Regions from separate parts of the Vibrio sp. HB236076 genome, predicted to be linked through region 1. Evidence: predicted binding sites of a transcription regulator. Region 1 holds the regulator's gene; the other holds the start of a gene.
What was found. The regulator PurR, encoded in region 1, represses purine synthesis genes. The targets are predictions, from matches to a motif close to TNANGNAAACGTTTNCNTNA.

Region 1 (4,420 bases):
TTATGCCATCATCAGCCAATTGCTCTGTCAATTGTTTTAACACCGCTTCCGGTTTTGCTAACCATTCCATCACGGCATGAAACAAAATTAAGTCCTGCTTTTTATCCAAAAATTCGCTAGCATTTTGTACTGGCTGGTGGATCAAACGATAGTGCTCTAGGAGCCCGTCCTTTTCAATCTCTTGCTGAGCTAGGCTCAACATTTCACGGGAAAGATCACATAAGGTGACTTGATTGCCCAAAGCAGCAAGGCGTCTTGATAGTTGTGCAACCCCCCCACCAGCATCAAAAATAGACAAGGGAAAACCTTTGTCCTTGACAGATTCTATAATTTGTTCAAGATCTTCCCAAACAATAACTTGCCTAATATCGCCTTTGTTAGAGCCATAAATGTTTTTTGCAAATTTGTGGGCAATATCGTCGAAATTACGGTCTTCAATCACGGTGTCATGCAATTTTATAAAAGAATCATGTTACTATTCTGTCACAAGAAAAGTAGGAATAAAGAGCGATTATTTCAATTTTTCATTCAAGTGATGTTTTTTCGGACTATTTGTTTATGTTTGAGCTAAAAAAAGTCATTTCAGCCCTTATCATGCCAATGCCAGGCTTACTCTTGCTCGGATTTTTCGGCCTGCTGCTGATCATGTTTACTCGCCGTCAAAAGGCGGGCTGTATTGTGCTGTTATTTTCACTGAGCTTTTTATTTCTGGCTTCGTTTCAACCGGTTTCGAGTCGGCTTATCATGCCACTTGAGCGTCAATACCCAGCGTTTTTACCGGTCACCGGTAATGTCGACTACGTTATGGTCCTTGGCAACAGCCATATCACTGATGATCGTTTACCACCGACATCTCAATTGAGTCGAACCGCACTGATGCGCTTGACAGAGGGCATCCGTATTTGGCGTATGTATCCTGGCTCTAAAATGATTTTGTCCGGCTATGCGGGTGGCACCAGTATTAGTCACGCGCGCATGATGGCCAAAGTCGCTCTCGCCCTCGGCGTAAATAAAAGCGACATCATATTATTAGAAACGGCCAAAGACACATGGGAAGAAGCTCGACAAGCCGCGGCATTTGTGGGTACTCAGCGATTAGTCCTTGTCACATCAGCGAGTCATATGCCTCGTGCAATGAAAGAGTTCACTAATGCCGGTTTAACTCCGCTACCCGCACCAACAAACTATTTAGCCAATCGCCAGACACAACAATTTTGGACTCGATATTTACCCAGTAGCCGTTACTTAGAACAAACCGAGTTGTTTTGGCATGAACAGCTTGGCTTGTGGTGGATTCAGTTGCGTCAATTTTTATTGCCTCACAACCAAGAAACCATCGAAGCCAGCCAAACTGAGCTATAATACCATTCTATGAACAAGGTGCTTTTTAATCAGCACTGACTAGACAAAGCGGTAAAATTTAATCATAATTTGCCGCTTTTCAACTGACGTTTTACTTTCTTTATCTGTCTCGATGACTCTCAATACACTGTGACTTGCTTTGACCGATTATCGACAAAACCAATTATCGATAAAAAACAAAGCAAACGATTGCTATGAAACAAAATAAGTATTGAAAGGCAGTATTTGACATACCTACGCGTACTGTAAACGCCAGTTTTGCGTCTCTAACACATAATAATTAGGATACCCTATGGCCACCATTAAAGACGTTGCCCGCTTAGCCGGAGTTTCAACCACCACGGTTTCCCACGTGATTAATAAAACACGTTTTGTTGCTGAAGGAACGCAAGAAAAGGTCATGAAGGCCGTTGATGAGTTAAATTATGCGCCAAGTGCAGTCGCTCGCAGCTTGAAATGCAACACAACTCGTACCATCGGTATGTTGGTCACTCAATCTACCAACCTGTTCTTTTCTGAAGTCATCGATGGTGTGGAAAGTTATTGTTACCGTCAAGGTTATACCTTAATTTTGTGTAACACCGGTGGCATTTACGAAAAACAACGCGATTATATCCGTATGCTAGCAGAGAAACGCGTTGATGGTATTTTAGTCATGTGTTCTGATTTAACCGATGAATTGAACGACATGTTAGATCGCCACAAAGACATACCTAAAGTGATCATGGACTGGGGACCGGAAAACCCACAGGTTGACAAAATTATCGACAACTCGGAAGAAGGCGGCTACCTTGCCACTAAATACCTCATTGATAATGGGCATACTCAAATTGCCTGTTTAAGTGGTCACTTTGAAAAACTGGCTTGTAAAGAGCGCATTGTAGGTTTTAGGCGTGCCATGGCGCAAGCAAACCTCACTGTCAATGAAAACTGGATTTTAGAAGGCAATTTTGAATGTGATACCGCGGTGCTAGCGGCCGACAAAATTATTGCCATGAAGGAAAAGCCAACGGCGGTATTCTGTTTTAATGACACTATGGCACTTGGGCTTATAAGCCGTTTACAACAAAATGGTCTTAAAGTACCGGAAGATATCTCCGTTATCGGTTATGACAACATCGAATTAGCAGAATACTTTTCACCACCACTGACAACCGTTCACCAACCCAAACGCCGTGTCGGTAAAAATGCGTTTGAAATTCTGATGGCCAGAATTAAAAACAAACAAAACGAGCGTCGCGTATTTGAGATGCACCCAGAGATCGTGACGCGTCAATCGGTAAAAAAAATCAATTAACGTCTTATCCTCTGATTTTAACCATATGAAATCAGAGGATATTCATAAAAAACCTTATCCATAACTCGCTTTTTCGCCAACGCATTCTATACTTGAACTAGTATCACATTTTGTGGCACGAACTAAACCTTCTCGTTGAGAATTTCGTATTCTTAGTGTGTCACGAAAAAGGCAAACCATTTGAAAGAATGGGACGCAAAGCTTCCGGCCTTAAGCACCTTTACTCTTTAGTTTAGGTGACAGGTAGCGGGGTTACCGAAGTTAAGTAACAAGAAAAATCTTTACGTTTCAATGACATCTTTCTTCTACTTACATGCGATAATCTCACGCCTGCAAAAGCCATATTGGAATGGTGACTAACTGTCTCTGCCTTGATATCTCATTAAGTCTTCTATTGTGCGACGGAGAGTCAATGACAATAAATGGTATTGAGTTTGTCAATTATATACTTTTTATCATCTTTCTTGTTGCACCTGTTACCGATGGCTTGAGGTTCAATCGCAGATTCTATTGCTACCTTTGGGTATAGAGTGGCATTAATTTTTATACACCGAGAATAGAGAATCATGGATAAACCGATACTCAAAGACTCAATGAAACTATTTGAGCCACTTGGAAACATAAAATCAAGGTCCATGTTTGGTGGATTTGGTATTTTTTCTGGCGACATCATGTTTGCTCTCGTGGTAAAAGACGAGTTACACATACGCGCTGATAAACAAAAAGCCAAATTATTCACCAAACAAGGAATGTCTCCTTATGTTTATCACAAACGCGGCTTTCCTGTTGTAACAAAGTACTTTGCTGTCAAAAATGAACAATGGCAATCAACTGACACTATCTTTGAGTTAGCACAAGAAGCCCTCACACAAGCTCGCGCAGACAAAGTGCATCAACAGCGCGAACATGTAGATCGTTTAAAAGATTTACCTAACTTGCGTCTTGGCACCGAGAGAATGTTGAAAAGAGCGGGAATCGAGTCCGTCGAAGCGTTAAAACAACGCGGTTCACTTGAAGCCTTCAAAGCTATCCGCGCTTTCAACGAAGAGGTCACTGTTGAACTTTTATGGGCCTTAGAAGGCGCGATAGAAGGTAAGCATTGGAGCGTCATCCCTCAATCAAGACGTGAAGAGCTACTGGCTCATTTAAATTAAATCCAAAGCACTCTAATTCAGTATTAGAGTGCTCTTTTTACTGCAAATACGTTTTTTATTTCTTCCTGCCAACACGACTGGGTTAACATTCATACCACACTGTGCTACTTATTAATTATGTGTACCAGTAAACAAAAAGAGCATTGAGATGAAATTAATCAGTTTAGCTAACCCAATTGAAATAGAAATACTTTGTCACTACTTGCAATCTCACTCTATTGACTGCCAAGTCTTTTTACGACACACGCAATCCGTTGTTGGAGAGATCCCTCTTGATGACGAAAATGGCCCTATGATTTGGCTTAATAATCCTGCTCAACAAAAAAAAGCCAAGCATCACATCGACACTTGGCTTGAAGAACAAACCCAATCTCAGCCTTCATGGCACTGTGCAAAATGTCACGAAATTAACGAAGGTCAGTTTGAAATCTGTTGGCAATGTCAAACGCCTATGCCCTAAGTAAAACTGATGCTAGAGTTGTGGCACCTAATACCTATTTTAAGCACGACTCATACATAGCTAAATAAGACAAAGCGGACGTCTCCCAGTCAAAACGCGTATTCATCGCCCTTATCTGCATTTCGACAAAGACCTTAGGCAACTGCT
Region 2 (4,420 bases), 320 kb from region 1:
AATTTCAACAATTGAAACAAGCGACGAATCTCACCGACAGCGAGTTAACATTATCACTACTCCCTTTTGCCGCCATTGCCTCAAAACCGCCTATTTCTGATTTTAAAGTTGGCGCAATAGCAACCGGTGGCAGCGGTAATCTCTACTTTGGCGGAAACTTAGAGTTTGTCACTCAACAACTGGTCCAGACGGTTCACGCCGAGCAATCTGCCATTAGCCACGCTTGGATGAAGGGTGAAACGGACATTACTCATATTACCGTCAACTACACCCCTTGCGGCCACTGCCGACAGTTTATGAATGAACTCACCAGTGCCGCTCACTTAACGATACAACTGCCCAATAAACCCAAAGCCAGTTTACACACTTACTTACCTGATGCTTTTGGCCCCAATGATCTCAATATTAAGGCGCCTCTACTGTCGCCTATCGATCACGGTTATCAATTGCCTCAAGGTTCAGAGGTCGAGCAAGCGGCACTGCAAGCCTTTAACCGCAGTTATGCTCCCTATAGTGACAACATCAGTGGCGTCGCCATAGAGCTTGATGATGGGAGTATTTTCCAAGGTGCCTATGCAGAAAATGCGGCCTTTAACCCGAGCTTGGCACCACTGCAAATCGCGATAAACTTGCTTTGGCTGGCTGGTAAAGATGAAACGAAGATCAAAACTTGGTGTTTAATCGAAAGCGCTCAAGGGAAGATCCGCCATCAACAGGCCGCTCAACATACAATGGCTGCCATCAATACGCGATGTGAGTTTATTTATCACAGCTTGTGATTACACGGCAGGCTTTATTCGAAAATAGAGAAATGCGCCAGTTTGGCCTCTGGCGCTGATGGTTTTTAAGGGAGCTCAACCCGTCACTTATTCCAACCTAACTCGCTAACTGGCCCCCCTACTAGCGAGTTAAAAACTCGATAAAAAGGGATTACCCCTCAATCAACCACACGGTTTCAAACATAGACGTCAGTTGATTGGCTATGGCTTTTTTATCACTATTCACCCGGTCGTATTCGGCAAGTTTAGTAACTGTTTGCCCTTTAAAAAGCTTGCCGATTTCGGATTCGCCCACACTAAATGGCGGGCCATCCATTTGAGATTGTGGGTAATCTAAGCTTATCAACAGCACTTTCCCGCCTGGTTTTAACCAACGAAGCAGCGTTTGGCTATATTGCTGCCTTTGTTGTTCATCGAGTGCAATCAGCGCCGCTCGATCATAGATCAAATCAACGGGCTCAGTTGGAGCGGTGAAAAAATCGCCTTGGATCAATTCCACTTCGTCAAAGTGATACTTTTCGTGTTGGCCACTCAAGCTGTATACCATCGGAGTGTAAAACCGCTCAGCAAAATAGGCTCGTACCGCGATTTTGGTCAGTTCAACGCCAATCACTCGCTGATGACGCTCAGCTAACCAGTCGATATCTTCAGACTTACCACAAAGAGGAACCAACACGGTTTGCTCATACTCTGGCTCTAAGGCAGACCAATGTTGTGTTAATAGTGGGTTTGGGTCGGGCAAGTGAAAACCAATCTGATTACTGGCCCACTTTTCTTGCCAAAACGCATCATTCTGACTCATTTTTTACTCTCTGCTTACTTTGAAATACGCAAAAATGGTAAAACGTTCATATCAGAAAGACAATCGATAATCACGATGTAGATTGACGAAAATAATCAAGCTTGATGTGTTGTTACTTTAGCGTCCCCATTTAATCAACAACACCTAAGGAGAAGAAATGAGTGTATTTCTTCGACACAGCTTACTCTTGATGCTTGCCATGAGTGGTGGGAGCTTAGCATCGACTCCTCATATTCTTCCATCCAGTGTGACTCACGCACCGGGTGTGACACAGGGAGCAAGCCGCGGGCAACACACCGCAGTCACTCGACCAAGTTTAACCGCCCAACAAAGTCGACATTTTCAACAATCATTAAAAGCCCTCTACCGAATCGGCTACAATGATGGCCATACCTCACACGCCGGTGGGCAACTAGCAATAAGTTCGCAACACCAACCGGTCGAGACTTTAGACGCGTTGATGTCACTGGCGCCAACAGCACAAGATGAACTTGAGGGGCTGTTACTCGTTGTGTCACAACAAGCCAGAGTGAGTGCGATGATGGCGCCGATCAAAACATCACAACGCGCGCAGCAAAAAATCTCAGACAAATTACAAGGTGAAGCTCGAGGACTCACCGACATTGTCCGTGGCAGTTTAATCGCCAATTCCATTCCCGAGTTGGTGGCTAGTTTTGACGCCTTGTCGCAGCGCGCACAACTGGTTCAAATAAAAAACCGCTTTAAAAACCCCAAGCCATCGGGATATCGTGATATAAACCTACTGTTGCGCTTGCCTAGCAGTGACCTTATTGTTGAAGTACAGCTGCACTTAAACAAAATTTCTGCAATAAAAAATGGCCCAGAGCACGATGGCTATCAGAACATTCAGCGCATAGAGCGTACTGCTCGCGCAGAGAACCGTGCTCTGTCCATTCAAGAGCAAAATCAAATTGCTCAATATCGAAGCGGATCAGCGTCTTTATACCAAAAGGCTTGGCAAGGTTATTTGTCTGCCCCCTTGATGTTTTTGCTCGAAACGCCTCGATTACACGCGTCTACATCATAGGTGTGGGTTGCCAAACCTCAGGTTGCATGAGCCCTAAGCACGGCTCTGGGCACTCACATACGCTGGCAATAAGCACACCGAAATTGCCACCGAAGCGCTTCCATACAGCCTCGGTGGGCAGAAGCAAACCCGATTATTAAAAAGCACAAAGGCCACCTACATGGTGGCCTTTGTGTTATTCGTCAAGACTTTCAATTTGTTCAACCCGCGCTTTGAGCTTCTGCCCAGGCCTAAAAGTCACCACACGTCGTGCGCTTATCGGGATGTCTTCCCCTGTTTTAGGGTTACGTCCTGGTCTTTCGCTTTTGTCTCTTAAATCGAAATTACCAAAACCAGATAATTTAACCTGCTCGCCACTTTCCAATGCTTTTCGAATTTCCTCAAAAAACACCTCTACTGTATCCTTGGCGTCTCGCTTGCTTAATCCAAGCTTTTCAAACAGGTTCTCCGCCAAATCGGCTTTTGTGAGCGCCATAAACTTTCCTCAAAGCTGTGTTATACCAAGCTACTTTCAACAGTAGCGAAAACAGAAATACTTGCACAATCAATTAGATAAACATGTACAAAACCAAGTTTAAGCCAAGCTATTCATTATCGCCAACTTTTTCTTTGTGTTTTTGTGCGCACAGTCAGAAAAACACCTTTAAAATCGACCAGTTACTGATGATTTATACCAATATCACACAGTGCGAACACAAATTATACAGATAAAAAACCAGATATTTAAAAAATTACAGTATTAAATACCGTTTTAAATAATTGCTAATTTTTCTGACTTTATGACAAAAAAGTTATAATAACACGTTAATTTAGTTACAAAAAAAGCCCAGAGACAACTCTGAGCTTCAAACAATGAAATTCGCCTTGAGATGAGATTAATCTCTCAACTGGGCACCAAAGGCTTCTTTCGCGGCGAGGACAATCGCCTCGACGCTGTCGTTTATGTCGCTTTCTTCTAAGGTTTTGTCAACCGATTGCAAAGTCAGAGCAATCGCTAAACTCTTTTTACCTTCTCCAACCCCTTGACCGACATAGACATCAAATAAGTTAGCGTCTTTTAGCCATTGACCACCGGCTTCAAGGCAAGTGTTAACCACATCGCCAGATGGCACATTGTCATCAACCACAAGCGCTATGTCACGGCGGTTAGCGGGGAACTTAGAAACGGCAACCGCTTCAGGGATATCTCTATTATCGATGGCTTGCCATTCAATTTCAAAGGCAATCGTACGACCGTTAAGCCCGAGTTTGCGCTCCAATTCAGGGTGAACGGTGCCGATGATACCGACAGGCTCGCCATCTAACGTGATCATAGCGCATTGACCTGGGTGTAAAGCTGGGTGACTTGATGCCACGAATTCAAAGTCTTGACCACGTCCAGTCAGCTCAAGCACCGCTTCTAGATCGCCTTTAAGATCAAAGAAGTCAACGGTTTGGCTTTCTAACGTCCAATGCTCAGCACTGCGCTGGCCTGAAATGACCCCCGCCAGCATTGGCATTTGACTCATGCCATTTTCCGCTTCGTCACTGGGCACAAAACGCAAACCATACTCAAATAAACGCACACGGGATTGTTGGCGTTTTTGGTTGTGAACCACGGTGGTTAACAAACCTTGCAATAAGGTCAAACGCATTGCCGACATCTCGACAGAAATTGGATTTGGCAGTACCAGCGGCTCTACATCCGGCACAAACGCTTTTTGCAATTCTGGTTCAACAAAGCTGTAAGTAATGGCTTCGTGGTAACCGCGGTCAACCAATAAATCGCGTACGCGCTTTAATGGTAATTGA

Region 2: the regulator PurR is predicted to act here: its motif matches at 3,222-3,241, upstream of ihfA (integration host factor subunit alpha).

What each region holds. Positions count from the first base shown of each region.
Region 1 is NZ_CP162601.1:1,333,182-1,337,601, reverse strand. It holds gene cmoM (tRNA uridine 5-oxyacetic acid(34) methyltransferase CmoM) at 1-442, opposite strand, end outside; gene elyC (envelope biogenesis factor ElyC) at 559-1,362, shown strand; gene purR (HTH-type transcriptional repressor PurR) at 1,655-2,659, shown strand; cyclic di-GMP riboswitch class I at 2,820-2,919, shown strand; gene AB0763_RS05850 (TfoX/Sxy family DNA transformation protein) at 3,226-3,813, shown strand; gene AB0763_RS05845 (DUF2007 domain-containing protein) at 3,962-4,273, shown strand; gene glgA (glycogen synthase GlgA) at 4,308-4,420, opposite strand, start outside.
Region 2 is NZ_CP162601.1:1,652,946-1,657,365, forward strand. It holds gene cdd (cytidine deaminase) at 1-779, shown strand, start outside; gene AB0763_RS07290 (thiopurine S-methyltransferase) at 931-1,581, opposite strand; gene AB0763_RS07295 (phosphoribosylglycinamide formyltransferase) at 1,739-2,629, shown strand; gene ihfA (integration host factor subunit alpha) at 2,805-3,104, opposite strand; gene pheT (phenylalanine--tRNA ligase subunit beta) at 3,505-4,420, opposite strand, start outside.